DNA from 4 places in the Pseudomonas sp. LBUM1655 genome. Region 1 is predicted to be linked to each of the others. Evidence: predicted binding sites of a transcription regulator. Region 1 holds the regulator's gene; each other region holds the start of a gene.
What was found. Region 1 encodes sigma-54, which starts transcription at its own class of promoters, with help from an activator protein. Its sites were predicted from a motif close to ANTGGCATNNANNTTGCTNT; they were not measured.
Positions count from the first base shown of each region.

Region 2: a site for sigma-54 is predicted at 2,017-2,036, ahead of ACA074_RS08870 (circularly permuted type 2 ATP-grasp protein). Genes of this name have one in related genera too.
Region 3: a site for sigma-54 is predicted at 2,254-2,273, ahead of flgB (flagellar basal body rod protein FlgB). Genes of this name have one in related genera too.
Region 4: a site for sigma-54 is predicted at 1,295-1,314, ahead of ACA074_RS23735 (pilin). Genes of this name have one in related genera too.

Region 1 is NZ_CP166801.1:1,024,535-1,027,984, reverse strand. Features, by position in the region: gene lptB (LPS export ABC transporter ATP-binding protein) at 1-129, shown strand, start outside; gene ACA074_RS04425 (RNA polymerase factor sigma-54) at 317-1,810, shown strand; gene hpf (ribosome hibernation-promoting factor, HPF/YfiA family) at 1,884-2,192, shown strand; gene ptsN (PTS IIA-like nitrogen regulatory protein PtsN) at 2,204-2,668, shown strand; gene rapZ (RNase adapter RapZ) at 2,671-3,450, shown strand, end outside.
Region 2 is NZ_CP166801.1:1,964,318-1,967,767, forward strand. Features, by position in the region: gene speE (polyamine aminopropyltransferase) at 1-666, shown strand, start outside; gene ACA074_RS08860 (hypothetical protein) at 797-1,030, shown strand; gene ACA074_RS08865 (ribonuclease E inhibitor RraB) at 1,243-1,590, shown strand; gene ACA074_RS08870 (circularly permuted type 2 ATP-grasp protein) at 2,069-3,450, shown strand, end outside.
Region 3 is NZ_CP166801.1:4,577,625-4,581,074, forward strand. Features, by position in the region: gene flgE (flagellar hook protein FlgE) at 1-590, opposite strand, end outside; gene flgD (flagellar hook assembly protein FlgD) at 621-1,340, opposite strand; gene flgC (flagellar basal body rod protein FlgC) at 1,356-1,799, opposite strand; gene flgB (flagellar basal body rod protein FlgB) at 1,803-2,213, opposite strand; gene cheR (protein-glutamate O-methyltransferase CheR) at 2,546-3,373, opposite strand; gene ACA074_RS20475 (chemotaxis protein CheV) at 3,420-3,450, opposite strand, start outside.
Region 4 is NZ_CP166801.1:5,299,788-5,303,237, reverse strand. Features, by position in the region: gene pilB (type IV-A pilus assembly ATPase PilB) at 1-1,134, opposite strand, end outside; gene ACA074_RS23735 (pilin) at 1,361-1,792, shown strand; gene ACA074_RS23730 (BON domain-containing protein) at 2,089-2,445, shown strand; gene ACA074_RS23725 (DUF2845 domain-containing protein) at 2,669-2,965, opposite strand; gene ACA074_RS23720 (DUF748 domain-containing protein) at 2,965-3,450, opposite strand, start outside.

The DNA.
Region 1 (3,450 bases):
ACGCTGGACATCTGCGAAACCGCCTATATCGTCAACGACGGTCAGTTGATTGCCGAAGGCGATGCAGAAACCATCCTGGCCAACGATCTGGTCAAGGAAGTGTATCTGGGCCATGAATTCCGCCTGTAAGCCTGTTAGTGCCGAGTGAGCCGCCCGGGCGCTGTATCGATTCAAGCAGAATTTAATACGCTTTAATTGTTACAGCGCTCTAGGCAAACACTTCAGTTTCAGGCATATAATTTGCTTAAGTTTGGCGCTCCGGCGCCCTGTAGTGGATGGCGCATAGCGCCGGCGAATAAGGTGTTAAGCCCCTGCCATGAAACCATCGCTAGTCTTGAGAATGGGCCAGCAGCTGACGATGACACCGCAGCTGCAACAGGCTATCCGCCTGCTCCAATTGTCGACCCTGGATCTGCAACAGGAAATCCAGGAGGCCCTGGAATCCAATCCGATGCTCGAACGCCAGGAAGAAGGCGACGACTTCGACAACTCCGATCCTCTGGCCGACAACGCTGAACAGAAGCCCAACACCGAGATCCAGGAACCCTCCTATCAGGAAACCGCCCCGACGGTGGATAACCTAGAGGAAGGCGACTGGAGCGAACGCATCCCCAACGAGCTTCCGGTCGATACGGCCTGGGAAGACGTCTACCAGACTAGCGCCAGCAGCCTGCCCAGCAGCGACGATGACGAGTGGGACTTCACCACCCGTACCTCCGCCGGCGAAAGCCTGCAAAGCCACCTTCTGTGGCAACTTAACCTCGCGCCGATGTCCGACACCGATCGACTGATCGCCGTCACCCTGATCGATTGCATCAACAATCAGGGCTATCTGGACGAAACCCTCGAAGAGATCCTCGAAGCGTTCGATCCGGAACTGGACATCGAGCTGGACGAAATCGAAGCCGTTCTGCACCGCATCCAGCAATTCGAGCCTGCCGGCATCGGCGCCCGCAATCTTGGCGAATGCCTGCTGCTGCAACTGCGCCAGTTGCCGGCCAAGACGCCTTGGCTGGCCGAAGCGAAACGTCTGGTCACCGATTATATCGACCTGCTGGGCAGCCGCGATTACAGCCAGTTGATGCGGCGCATGAAGCTCAAGGAAGACGAGTTGCGTCAGGTCATCGAGCTGGTGCAGAGCCTCAACCCGCGCCCGGGCTCGCAGATCGAATCGACTGAAGCCGAGTACGTCGTACCGGACGTCATCGTGCGCAAGGACAACGAGCGCTGGCTGGTCGAGCTGAATCAGGAGTCGGTGCCTCGCCTACGGGTCAACGCCCAGTACGCCGGCTTCGTGCGACGCGCCGATACCAGCGCCGACAACACCTTCATGCGCAATCAGTTGCAGGAAGCGCGCTGGTTCATCAAGAGCCTGCAAAGCCGCAACGAAACCCTGATGAAAGTTGCCACCCAGATCGTTGAGCATCAGCGCGGGTTTCTGGAATACGGCGATGAAGCCATGAAGCCGCTGGTCCTGCATGACATCGCTGAAGCGGTCGGCATGCACGAGTCGACGATTTCCCGGGTGACCACGCAAAAATTCATGCATACACCGCGCGGTATCTATGAATTGAAATACTTTTTTTCCAGCCACGTCAGCACCTCCGAAGGCGGTGAATGCTCGTCCACGGCGATCCGCGCGATCATCAAAAAACTGGTTGCCGCGGAAAATCAGAAAAAGCCGTTGAGTGACAGCAAGATCGCTGGTTTACTGGAGGCACAAGGCATTCAGGTGGCTCGCCGCACCGTCGCCAAGTACCGCGAGTCCCTAGGGATCGCGCCTTCGAGCGAACGCAAGCGGTTGATGTAAGCCACGTTACAGCGTTCCAGTGGCAGGCTTTTCGGCCTGCCGCTTTATGCACTGGCAACGAAGGAGAAGCTGTATGCAAGTCAACATCAGTGGACACCAACTGGAAGTGACCGAACCTCTGCGCACCTACATCAACGAGAAACTCGAACGATTGGAGCGCCATTTCGACAAGATTACCAACGTGCAAGTCACGATGTGTGTCGAAAAGCTGAAGCAGAAAATCGAAGCCACCTTGCATATTCCCGGCAGTGAAGTGGTCGCCAACGCGGAACATACCGATATGTACGCCGCGATCGACGCCCTGACCGACAAGCTGGATAAACAACTCAAAAAGCATAAGGAAAAGACCCAGAGCCTGCTCCAGGGCGCGACCGGTCGATAACCCCCCACTCCATGATCCGACTTGAAAGTATCCTGACCCCCGGCCGTTCCCTCGTGAACGTGCCGGGCGGCAGTAAAAAGAAAGCCCTCGAACAGATTGCCAATCTGATCGCCCGCGAAGTGCCGGCTCTGGAGATGCAAGATGTCTTCGAGGCCCTGATCGCTCGTGAGAAACTCGGCTCCACCGGTTTCGGCAACGGCATCGCCATTCCTCACTGCCGCCTCAAGGGTTGCCAATCGCCTATCAGCGCCTTGATGCACCTTGAAGCCCCAATCGATTTCGACGCCATCGACGGTGCTCCGGTTGACCTGCTGTTCGTATTGCTGGTGCCTGAAGCTGCGACCGATGCGCATCTGGAATTGCTGCGTCAGATCGCCAGCATGCTTGATCGCAAGGACGTTCGCGAAAAATTGCGTAGTGCTTCGAGCAACGAAGCCTTGTATCAGGTCGTCGTGGACGAACAAAGCGGGCACTAATCATGCGCTTGATCATCGTCAGTGGCCGTTCCGGCTCGGGCAAAAGTACGGCGTTGAATGTCCTTGAGGACAACGGCTACTACTGCATCGACAATTTGCCGGCGGGCCTGCTGCCGGAACTCGCAGAGCGCGCACTCATTCATACTGAACTGGCACAACCGCTGGTGGCAGTGTCGATCGATGCGCGTAATCTGCCGAGTCATCTGTCACGCTTCCCCGAGTTGCTGGAAGAAGTCCGCAGCCGCCACATCCAGTGCGATGTGTTGTATCTGGACGCTGACGAAGAAACTCTGCTCAAACGTTTCTCGGAAACCCGTCGTCGGCACCCGCTGAGCACCGCCAATCGGTCGCTGGCTGAAGCCATCAACGATGAGACCGCCCTGCTCGGCCCGATTGCCGATCTTGCCGACCTCAAGGTCAACACCACCAATCTGAACCTGTACCAGCTGCGCGATACCATCAAGCTTCGTTTGCTGAACCAGCCGGAGCCCGGTACGGCGTTTCTGGTCGAGTCATTCGGTTTCAAGCGCGGCATGCCAGTCGACGCCGATCTGGTATTTGACGTGCGATGCCTGCCCAATCCGTACTGGAAGCCAGAGTTACGCGCGCAATCCGGTCTTGATGAGCCAGTGGCCGAGTACCTGGCGGCACAGCCGGAAGTCGAGGAAATGTTTCAGGACATTTTCGGCTACCTGCACAAATGGCTGCCGCGCTTCGCCGCGAGCAACCGCGCCTACGTCACCATTGCCATTGGCTGCACCGGCGGACATCACCGCTCCGTC
Region 2 (3,450 bases), 940 kb from region 1:
CACGTGCCGATCCTCGCCCACGGCACCGCCAAGCGCGTGCTGATCATCGGCGGCGGTGACGGCGGCATGCTGCGTGAAGTGGCCAAGCACGGCAGTGTCGAGCACATCACCATGGTCGAGATCGACGGCACCGTGGTCGACATGTGCAAGCAATTCCTGCCGAACCATTCCAAGGGCGCCTACGAAGATCCGCGTCTGAACCTGGTGATCGATGACGGCATGCGTTTTGTCGCCACCACCACCGATAAATTCGACGTGATCATCTCCGACTCCACTGACCCGATCGGCCCGGGCGAAGTGTTGTTCTCGGAAAACTTCTACCAGGCCTGCCACCGTTGCCTGAACGAAGGCGGCATCCTCGTGACTCAGAACGGCACGCCGTTCATGCAGATCGACGAAGTCAAAACCACTGCCGGCCGCCTGCGCAGCCTGTTTCCGGACTGGCATTTCTATCAGGCCGCTGTTCCGACCTATATCGGCGGCTCGATGACGTTCGCTTGGGGTTCGACCAACCCGGCCTACCGCAAGTTGAGCCGTGAAACCCTGCGACAGCGTTTCATCGGCAGCGGCATTGTCACTCGCTACTACAACCCGGAAATTCACATCGGTGCGTTTGCGCTGCCGCAGTACGTACTGCAGGCGATCAACAAGCCAGGCAACGACTGAAAATCACGCAACTCCTACAGCGGATGTAACTTTTTTCATGTTCGCTCGCAGCAATCCTTTTGAACGATCAATCCGGCCAAAAGTCGAGATAGGTGTAAGCCCATTTGCGGGTTTGATCGAGGAGGCACCGATGCAAAAGTGGAAAGTCACTTTCGTGGACGATCATGGTGAAATTGTCGATGAGGTCTTCGAGCGTGCGGAATGCCCAAGCGACGATGAAGCTGCTCGACTGATCAAGGAACGGCTCCTGCCTGTCGCCGCCGAACTGGATCTGAACGATCTGGAAGGGCGCACTGCCGATGCAGGCGTCAAAAGCCTGAAAACCCAGAACAGCATCGAAATCCGCAGTATCACTCCCATCTGAAATTCTTCTTGTCACTTGAAGCACCAGGCCTTGGCAGCAGCTCTATCTTGGGGCTACTCTGCAAGCGAGATCAGCGAACGGATCGCTAAGGTCTGGTCTTGTCAGCTACATGCTTGTTTCCCGCGCGCAACCACGTTGCCGTAGTACTTTGGCCAGTAAGGCCCGGGGCGGGAATACGGAAAGTCTATCCATCTATCCGAGGGGGACGATTCATGAGCACAGCCTATCAAGAAGACATCAGCAGCAATGTACTGCGCCGCATGAAAGAAGGCGGTTTCGATTTTTCCCGATTCCATCCCATCGAGTTTTACGCCATTTTCCCGGACGAGGAGCGGGCGCGCAGGGCGGCAGGCAAGTTTCGCGGTGAATCCATCAATGCCCAGGTCAGCGCGCGCGACGACGGCGCGTGGTCTCTGGAATTGAGCAAAGTGATGTACGCGACCTATGACGATATCGGCGATTTCGAGCAGGGCTTTTCGGCGGTGGTCGAGCCCTTGGGTGGCATCATCGAAGGCTGGGGCGTCAAGCAGGAGGTGCGTAACCGCTACCGTTTGAACTGATCTCTGGTAATCAACGCAAGCAACGGCTGACCTTCGGGTTGGCCGTTGTCGTTTTTGGCTTGCTTGAATTCCCGTGGCAAAACCCTGAAACAAGAATCCGAGGCAAAAAAAAGCCACCGGAGAGGGTGGCTAAAAGGGAAGACCGATAAGGAGAGGAAACCGGTCAGGGTTAAGGCTTTGAGGGCCGCAAAGGCAGTCCGGATCGATTGGGCTGAAGGCTTCATCGGGGGAAGTTTTTTCAGCGGATGCGCGGATTATCCGCAGCCAGCCGCGAGCAGTGAAATCAACTCTGACTATGCTGGTGATAGGCGACAGCACTGCGTCGCAATGAGGCGGGGGCAATCAGGTTGGGGCATTTGTCGCACAGGAATGGTGCGGCGCCTGTGGCGTGATTATCCAACCGATTGAAATCAAAGCGTTTATGCCGATGGCACGGGCCTTGCGATGGTCTGGATGTCCGGGTGACAAGGAGTACGGCATGATCCGCACCTATTTTGATGAGATGTACGATGCCGGCGGCCAGGTCCGCCCGCATTACCGGGAGTTTGCCCGGTGGTTGGCTGACACGCCTGACGAGCTGTTGGCCCAGCGGCGCCGCGAGGCCGATCTGCTGTTCCATCGTGCCGGCATCACGTTCACGCTCTACGGGGACGAGCAGGGCACAGAGCGCCTGATTCCGTTCGACACCATTCCGCGCAGCATTCCCGCCAGTGAGTGGCGGATTGTCGAGCGCGGCTGCATCCAGCGGGTCAAGGCGTTGAACATGTTCCTCGCCGACCTCTATCACGAGCAGCGCATCATCAAGGCCGGGATTATTCCCGCCGAACAGGTGCTGGCCAACGAGCAGTATCAGTTGGCGATGCAAGGGCTGGATCTGCACCGCGATATCTATTCGCATATCTCCGGCGTCGATCTGGTGCGCGACGGCGACGGCACCTATTACGTGCTTGAAGACAACCTGCGCACACCGAGCGGCGTGAGCTACATGCTTGAAGACCGCAAGATGATGATGCGTCTGTTCCCGGAGTTGTTTTCCGCCCAGCGTATCGCGCCTATCGATCATTATCCGAACCTGCTGCTCGACACGCTGAAAAGCTCAAGCCCGATTGACGATCCGAGCGTGGTGGTACTGACGCCGGGACGCTTCAACAGTGCGTTTTTCGAGCACGCCTTTCTGGCTCGAGAAATGGGCGTCGAACTGGTGGAAGGTGCGGATCTGTTTGTGCGCGATGACAAGGTCTTCATGCGCACCACCGATGGCCCGAAAGCGGTGGACGTGATCTACCGCCGCCTCGACGACGCGTTCCTCGATCCGCTGGCGTTCAATCCGGATTCGATGCTTGGCGTACCGGGCCTGCTGTCGTCCTATCGCTCCGGCAATGTGGTGCTGGCCAACGCCATCGGCACGGGCGTGGCGGATGACAAATCGGTGTATCCGTTTGTCACCGACATGATCCGTTTCTACCTCGATGAAGAACCGATTCTTAAGAACGTACCGACCTGGCAGTGTCGTAATCCGTCTGAACTTTCCCATGTGCTGGCCAATCTTCCGGATCTGGTGGTCAAGGAAACCCAGGGTTCCGGTGGTTACGGGATGCTGGTGGGGCCTGCTGCGACAACCGCGGAAATCGATTCCTTCCGCGAGCGCATCAAGGCCAAGCCCCACGCTTACATCGCGCAACCGACGCTGTCGCTGTCGACCTGCCCGACCTTTGTCGAAAACGGCATTGCGCCGCGCCATATCGACTTGCGGCCATTTGTCTTGTCCGGTCGCGAAACCCGGGTTGTGCCCGGTGGTTTGACCCGTGTCGCCCTGCGCGAAGGCTCCCTGGTGGTGAATTCTTCCCAGGGTGGCGGAAC
Region 3 (3,450 bases), 2.7 Mb from region 1:
TCGTTACCCTGAGTATCGTAGACCGGCGTGGAAATGAGCTTGTTGTAGCTGTTCAGGTCAGTCGGGCTGAACGTGGTCACGGTAGGCAAGGTGTCCTCCGAGTTCACGTTCATGGTCTGATCGATCTTGGACGTCGCGTTCGGCTTGAGGGCCGAAGTGTCGATCTTCAGGTCAGTCAGCACGCCGGTCATGATCTTGCCGTTGGCATCAACGCCGTAACCTTGCAGACGGTTACCGTTGTTATCGACCACGTAGTTTTCAGCGTCGGTCTTGAATGCACCGGCGCGGGTGTAGCTCAGGGAACCGTTGTCGCTGAGGATGAAGAAACCGTTGCCCTGGATACCCATGTCCAGCACGTTGCCGGTGTTGCTCACATCACCTTGGCCGAACTGCTGGGAAACGTTGGCCAGACGCACGCCGTTACCGACGGTTTTGCTACCGGTACCCAGGCGAGTGGCCGAGTACACGTCTTCGAATTCTGCACGGGACGATTTGAAACCGGTGGTCGCAACGTTGGCGATGTTGTTGCCGGTCACGTCCAGTTGCTTGTTGGCAGCATAGAGACCGCTAAGGCCGATATTGAAAGACATATTCCACTCCTTTGTGCCGGTTAGTCGGCTCTATATACCAATGGTTTGTACTTTGGACAGCGCAACGCTGCCCAGGCCCGCCAGGTTCAGCATCAACTCACCGCCGGTCTGGCTGATGGTCACGCTGTTGACGGTCGCTGGCAGGTAAGTCACCAGCGAAGTGGCCTTGCCGTCGTAAGTGGCGCTGGCGGTGAACGTGTAAGTGCCCGCCTTCGCGACCGCACCGGAAGCGTCCTTGCCGTCCCAGATGAAGCTGGCGTTGCCGGCTTTCTGGGTGCCCATGTCGATGGTGCGCACGACTTTGCCATCGGCATCTTTGATCGAGAGCGAAACTGCGCCAGAGGCCGGAACCACGACGGTGCCATTGAGGCTTTTGCTGGTGTCGACTACAGCCTTGTCGGTCTGCGCGATGACCGAACGGCCAACCAGCGACGACGCCTGCAATGCTTGCGAGGAGTTGTAGTTGCCGGCAATGCCGGTGACGGTGTCGTTCAGCGTGGTGATGCCTTCCAGGCTGCTGAACTGCGCCAACTGAGCGACGAACTCGCTGTTGTCCTGCGGATCGAGCGGGTTCTGGTTCTTCAGTTGGGTGACCAGCAGTTGCAGGAAGGCATCTTTGCCCAAAGCCTGCTTGCCGGTGGCGCTGTTGGTGGCCGCAGCCAGACCATCAGTGGTCGTCCCGGTCTTGACCGAAGAATTGGCCAGAACGTCTTTGATGCTTACGCCGCTGGTGGAATCGGAAACACTCATGGCAGTCGCCCCTTATTACTGACCGAGGGTCAGTACCTTCTGCATCATGGTTTTGGCGGTGTTCATCATTTCGGCGTTGGTCTGGAAGGAACGGCTCGCGGAAATCATGTCAGCCATTTCTTCCACCACGTTGACGTTCGGGTAGTAGACGTAGCCTTTGCCGTCAGCGGCCGGATGGTTCGGCTCGTAACGCGCTTCGAGGTTGCTCTGGTCTTCGACCACACCGAGTACCTGCACGCCTTGACCGGCCGCATCCTGGCTCTGGAACAGCGAGTTGCTGCCGCTGTTCTGGCCACCCTGGAACATGGTGGCGAACACCGGGTGACGGGCGCGGTAGGTCTGGTCGATGCTCGAAGAGACGGTTTCGGCGTTGGCGATGTTCGAAGCCACGGTGTTCAGACGCGTGGTTTGTGCGCTCATGCCGCTACCGGCAATGTTGAAAACGCTGGACAGGGACATGGATTACTCTCCGCGCAGGGCTGATACCAGCCCTTTGAATTTGCTGTTGAGCAGCGTGAAGCTGGCCTGGAAGCCGACGGCGTTTTCCGCGTAATTCGACTGTTCCAGTTGTGCATCCACGGTGTTCTGGTCGATCGACGGTTGCATCGGCGTGCGATACATCAGCGACTCGTCGCCGTTGCCCAGTCCTTCAGCCTCGATGTGACGGCTGTTGGTCATGTTCAGGGCAAACGTGCCACCGCTCTTGGTTTTCTCGGTCTGTGCTTCGAGCACTTTGGAGAATTCCAGATCCCGCGCCTTGTAGTTCGGGGTATCGGCGTTGGCGATGTTGTTGGCCAGGACTTCGGCACGCTGGGCGCGGAAGCCCAGGGCTTTTTCGTGAATGCCGAGCGCTTTATCGAAGCTGATGCTCATGTCGGGAACCTTCGGGTGACCGGTTTTTCGTAACTGAGCTTTAGCAAGCGGCGTGCCAATGCGAGAAGTCCCCATAAACCGGGGCTTTGCCGGGCATCGGCAAAGCGGCAATGCCAGAAAAGCGGCAACCGGTTTCCGCCAGATGCCGCTTTTCTGCCGCTCTCAGCCCTGCCCTTGCCCTGTAGGAGCTGCCGAAGGCTGCGATCTTTTGATCTTCAAAAACAAAATCAAAAGATCGCAGCCTTCGGCAGCTCCTACATGAAGCAGAATCATCGGGCATAAAAAAACGGGAGGCTTTGAGGGCCTCCCGTTTTTTTGTGTTGCCGATGCAATCATTTCGCCTGGTAAATGATCCCCGGGCTGCACTGGACCATCTGGTAATGATCCGGCAAACCGTTCAGCGCTTCGGAAGCGCCAAGGAACAGATAACCGCCCGGCTTCAACGTGCTGTGAATGCGCAACAGGATGTCTTTCTTCACCTCGGCGGAGAAGTAGATCAGCACGTTGCGGCAGAACACGATGTCGAACTTGCCCAGCGCGGCATAGCTGTCGAGCAAGTTGAACGAGCGAAACTCCACCCGGTTCTTGATCGGCGCCTTGATCACCCAGCGCCCCGGCCCTTTCGGGTCGAAGTAACGCTGCAAACGATCGGCAGACAAACCGCGCCCGATCGCCAGGCTGTCGTACTCGCCGGTCTTGCAATTGTTCAGCATGAGGCCGGACAAGTCCGTGGCAACAATCTGCACGCCCATCTTCAACTGGCCGAGGTTGGTCCGCTCGAACTCGTCGATCGACATCGACAGCGAGTACGGTTCCTGCCCCGACGAGCAAGCCGCCGACCAGATCCGCAGACGCTGGTTGGGGCTGGCCTTGATGGCCTCGGGCAGCACCTTGTTCTTCAAGACTTCAAACGGATAGGTGTCACGAAACCACAGGGTTTCGTTGGTCGTCATGGCATCGACCACCTGCTCGCGCAAACCGCTGCGCGGCTGGGTCTGGATGCGCTGGACCAGCTCACCCAGTGACTTGATGCCTTGCTGCTCCATCAGTTTGTTGAGACGGCTCGAGACCAGGTACTGCTTGTTTTCACCGAGCAAAATGCCACAGGCTTTTTCCAGGAAGACCCGGAACTGTTCGAAATCCAAATTACCCGTAGACAATGATGCCGCCTCTTAAATCGTGTTGACCGCCAGGGACAAAAGGCCCCTAGCTGATATCTGCTGCTTTGATCCGGTCG
Region 4 (3,450 bases), 2.0 Mb from region 1:
GGCGAAATCCAGTCCTTGTTTGGGATTGACGTTGACCTGGTTGATGCCTTCCATGTTGATCTCCACCGGGTCTTCGGCGGTGGAGATGTTGATGTCGACGGTGTTGAGAATATTCAGCCCGGTATACAGCGACACGGTTTTACCCGAGCCGGTGGGGCCGGTGACCAGAATCATGCCTTGTGGCTGCTTGAGTGCGGCCATGTACAGATCTTTCTGCGCTGGCTCGTAGCCGAGCGCATCGATGCCCATCTGCGCGCTGGACGGGTCGAGAATCCGGATCACCACTTTTTCGCCCCACAGGGTCGGCAGGGTGTTGACCCGGAAGTCGATCGACTTGCTCTTCGACAGGCGCATCTTGATCCGCCCGTCCTGCGGTTTGCGCCGTTCCGAGATGTCGAGGCTGGCCATGACTTTCAGGCGTGCGGCAATTCGCCCGGCCAGTTGGATGGGCGGTTTGGCTACCTCGCGCAAAATGCCGTCGGTGCGTACTCGCACGCGGTAGTTCTTTTCGTAAGGCTCGAAATGCAGGTCGGAGGAGCCGCTCTTGATCGCGTCCAGCAGCATCTTGTGAACGAAACGCACCACCGGCGCATCGTCGGCATCGAGTCCACCGATGGCGTCCTGTTTGTTGTCATCGATGGCTTCTACATCGATGCCATCGAGATCGACATCGGCCATGTCTTCGAGACCGCTGGCATGGGTGTCGAAGAATTTTTCGATGGCATCGGTAAGCTTGTCGTCTTCTACCAGAATGGCTTCGGTGCTTAGTCCGGTGCTGAACTGAATGTCGTTGATCGCTTGATGATTGCTCGGGTCGGAAATCCCCACGAACAGTTTGTTACCGCGTCGCCACAAGGGCAGGGCGTGATGCTGGCGTACCAGTTTTTCACTGACCAGGCCTTTGGGCTGGGTTTCCTTGTCCAGACAATTGAGGTCGAGGAACGCCATGCCGAAGTGCTCCGAGGCGATCTCGGCCACCTGCCAGCTCTTCACCAGTTTGTTCTGCACCAGATAGCTGACCAGTGACTGTCGATTGCGCTGGGCCTGTTGCCAGGCCTGCTGGGCGCTTTTTTCCGTAAGCAGTTCGGCCTGCACCAATTGCTTGGCCAGACCGCTCAGAGCGATGTCATTCATGGGGATTCCGCACGCTTGCAGTTCATGACTTATAGCCTAGTCAAGTGACAGCGCCAAACATGGCCGGTGCAGGTGACAAAAAGTGTCAGATAGTGCGGTTACAGGTTGTAGGAAGCTGCGTCGAGCGTGGTAACCGCCTAGTGCGCAGGGCGTTGAGGCGCTTGGCATGGGCTATGCTCAGTCCTTCTCAGATCATGAGAATTCGACTCATGCATGGAGCGTGTCTATGAAAAAACAACAAGGCTTTACTCTGATCGAGCTGCTGATCGTTGTGGCAATCATCGGGATTCTGGCGACTATCGCCCTGCCGCAGTATTCGAAATATCAGGCGCGGTCGAAGGTGACGGCGGGGCTGGCTGAAATCAGCGCACTGAAAGTGCCGTTTGAGGACACCATCAATCAAGGGACAAACCCTACGCTTGCAATCGTGAAGGGTGATGCGGTCACTACCACTTCAAATTGTGCATTGACGGCTTCAGGTACGGCCGCTGACGGTGCGGGAACCATTGTTTGTACGATCGCCAATGCTCCAGCGCCAGTGTTGGGCAAAACTATCACGCTGACTCGTTCCTCCGGCACGGGCGCAGGCGTTTGGAGCTGTGGTACCACAGTGGCTCCGGACTACTCGCCAAAAGGCTGCACTGCCAGCGGTACGTAATGTCAGGCCATGTCTGATGAATGCCCCGCCACGCGGGGCATTTTTCATTGCGCAGCACTTCACAAAAGCTCTAATAATTTCAGCACCTTAGGAACTTTTCGGAAAGCCGCAACTTGCATGTGAATATCGCGCGAGTCATGCAAATTGCATGAAACCGAAAATTTGAGATATTCATAAGTCTTTGATTTATATGGTTTTTAGCTTGTTGGAAAAGTTGGCACAGCGTTCGCAATATCTCCAGTAACCCTGCTGACAAGACATCCAGCAGACTTTCCAGAAAAACAGGAGTTACTCGTATGAAGAAGTTCGCTATCACTGCCGCTGCTGCTACCGCGCTGACCCTGACCATGGCTTCCGGTGCATTCGCTCAATCCACCCAGGCTACCCAGGCTCCAATGACTCTGGCCGCCGGTGAAGTCACCGAGATGAAGCAAGACACTTCCGATACCTGGATCACCACCAAAGTCAAAACTGACCTGGTTACCGAAAAAGGCATTCCAGGCACCGATATCAAAGTTGAGACCAACCAAGGTGTTGTATCTCTGTCGTCGACCACTCCGGTAACTGCGGCTCAGAAAACAACCGCAGTGAACATCGCCAAGAATATCAAGGGCGTTAAAGACGTATCTGCTGCTGGCCTGAAAGCCGAGTAAGGCATGACTTCTCGCCTGGACCGGGAGAAGGCGCGACAGACGGGCCGAGCAATACGTCTGCCGCAACTTTAGAGTTCATGCGAACGGTCACACGGAAGTGACCATTACAGGCCCCGGCACTTTGTGTCGGGGCCTGTTTTATTTCACAAAGCAAAAAGATCGCAGCCTTCGGCAGCTCATTGGTTTCCTGCAGGAGCTGCCGAACGCTGCGATCTTTTGATTTTCAGTTGCCGCGTTTGCTGTTGATCTGGCGCAGACGATTGCCTTCAAAGCGCAGGTATTGATACATGCCGTTGCTCGGGCCGTAGGTCCATTCCTCGACCTGAAACTCTTCGCGGCGATTGGCGCTACGCTTGTAACCCAGCGCATCGCGACTGACCGGCTCTCCGCACTTTTGCAGTACTTCGCTTGCGCGGTCGTCAAGGCTGATCAGTTGGCTGCCGCAACGCAACGTATCCGACGCCGAGGCTTGGCCAACAACGAGTGTCAGTGTCATCACTGCCAGCCATTTGCGCTTCATCACTCGGCATCCAGATGCATTTGCGTCACCACCCGACCATCGCTTTCAGCCTCGCCCAGATTGGTGTCGATGAAGTACACGCGCTCGTCAGCCAGTTGACCTTTATCCACCAGATAATCCTTGATGCTGCTGGCGCGATCCTGGCCCAACTGGCGCAGCAATACATCGCTGCCGCTCCAGAAATTGATCACGCCTTCGCGCATTTTCGCTGTGCGTTCTTCCTTGCCCAGATCCTTCCATTCGGCCGGCGGCTGAGTCTTCAGGCGAGTGCGATAGATGCCTTCGAGCAATGGGCCTTTCTCGCTGTCCGGCACTTCTATCAAGGAAGCCTGAGCCGGGACTTTATCGCCACGGCGCTGGAGCATCTTGTAGTAGTTGTACTGGTATTCACGTTCCAGGCGCTGCTCGGCGAGCAATGGACCGTCGCTGCTTTTGGCGGCGGCGCCCTCGATTTCCAGGCGTAGGGCCGGACGTTCCTTGAGTGC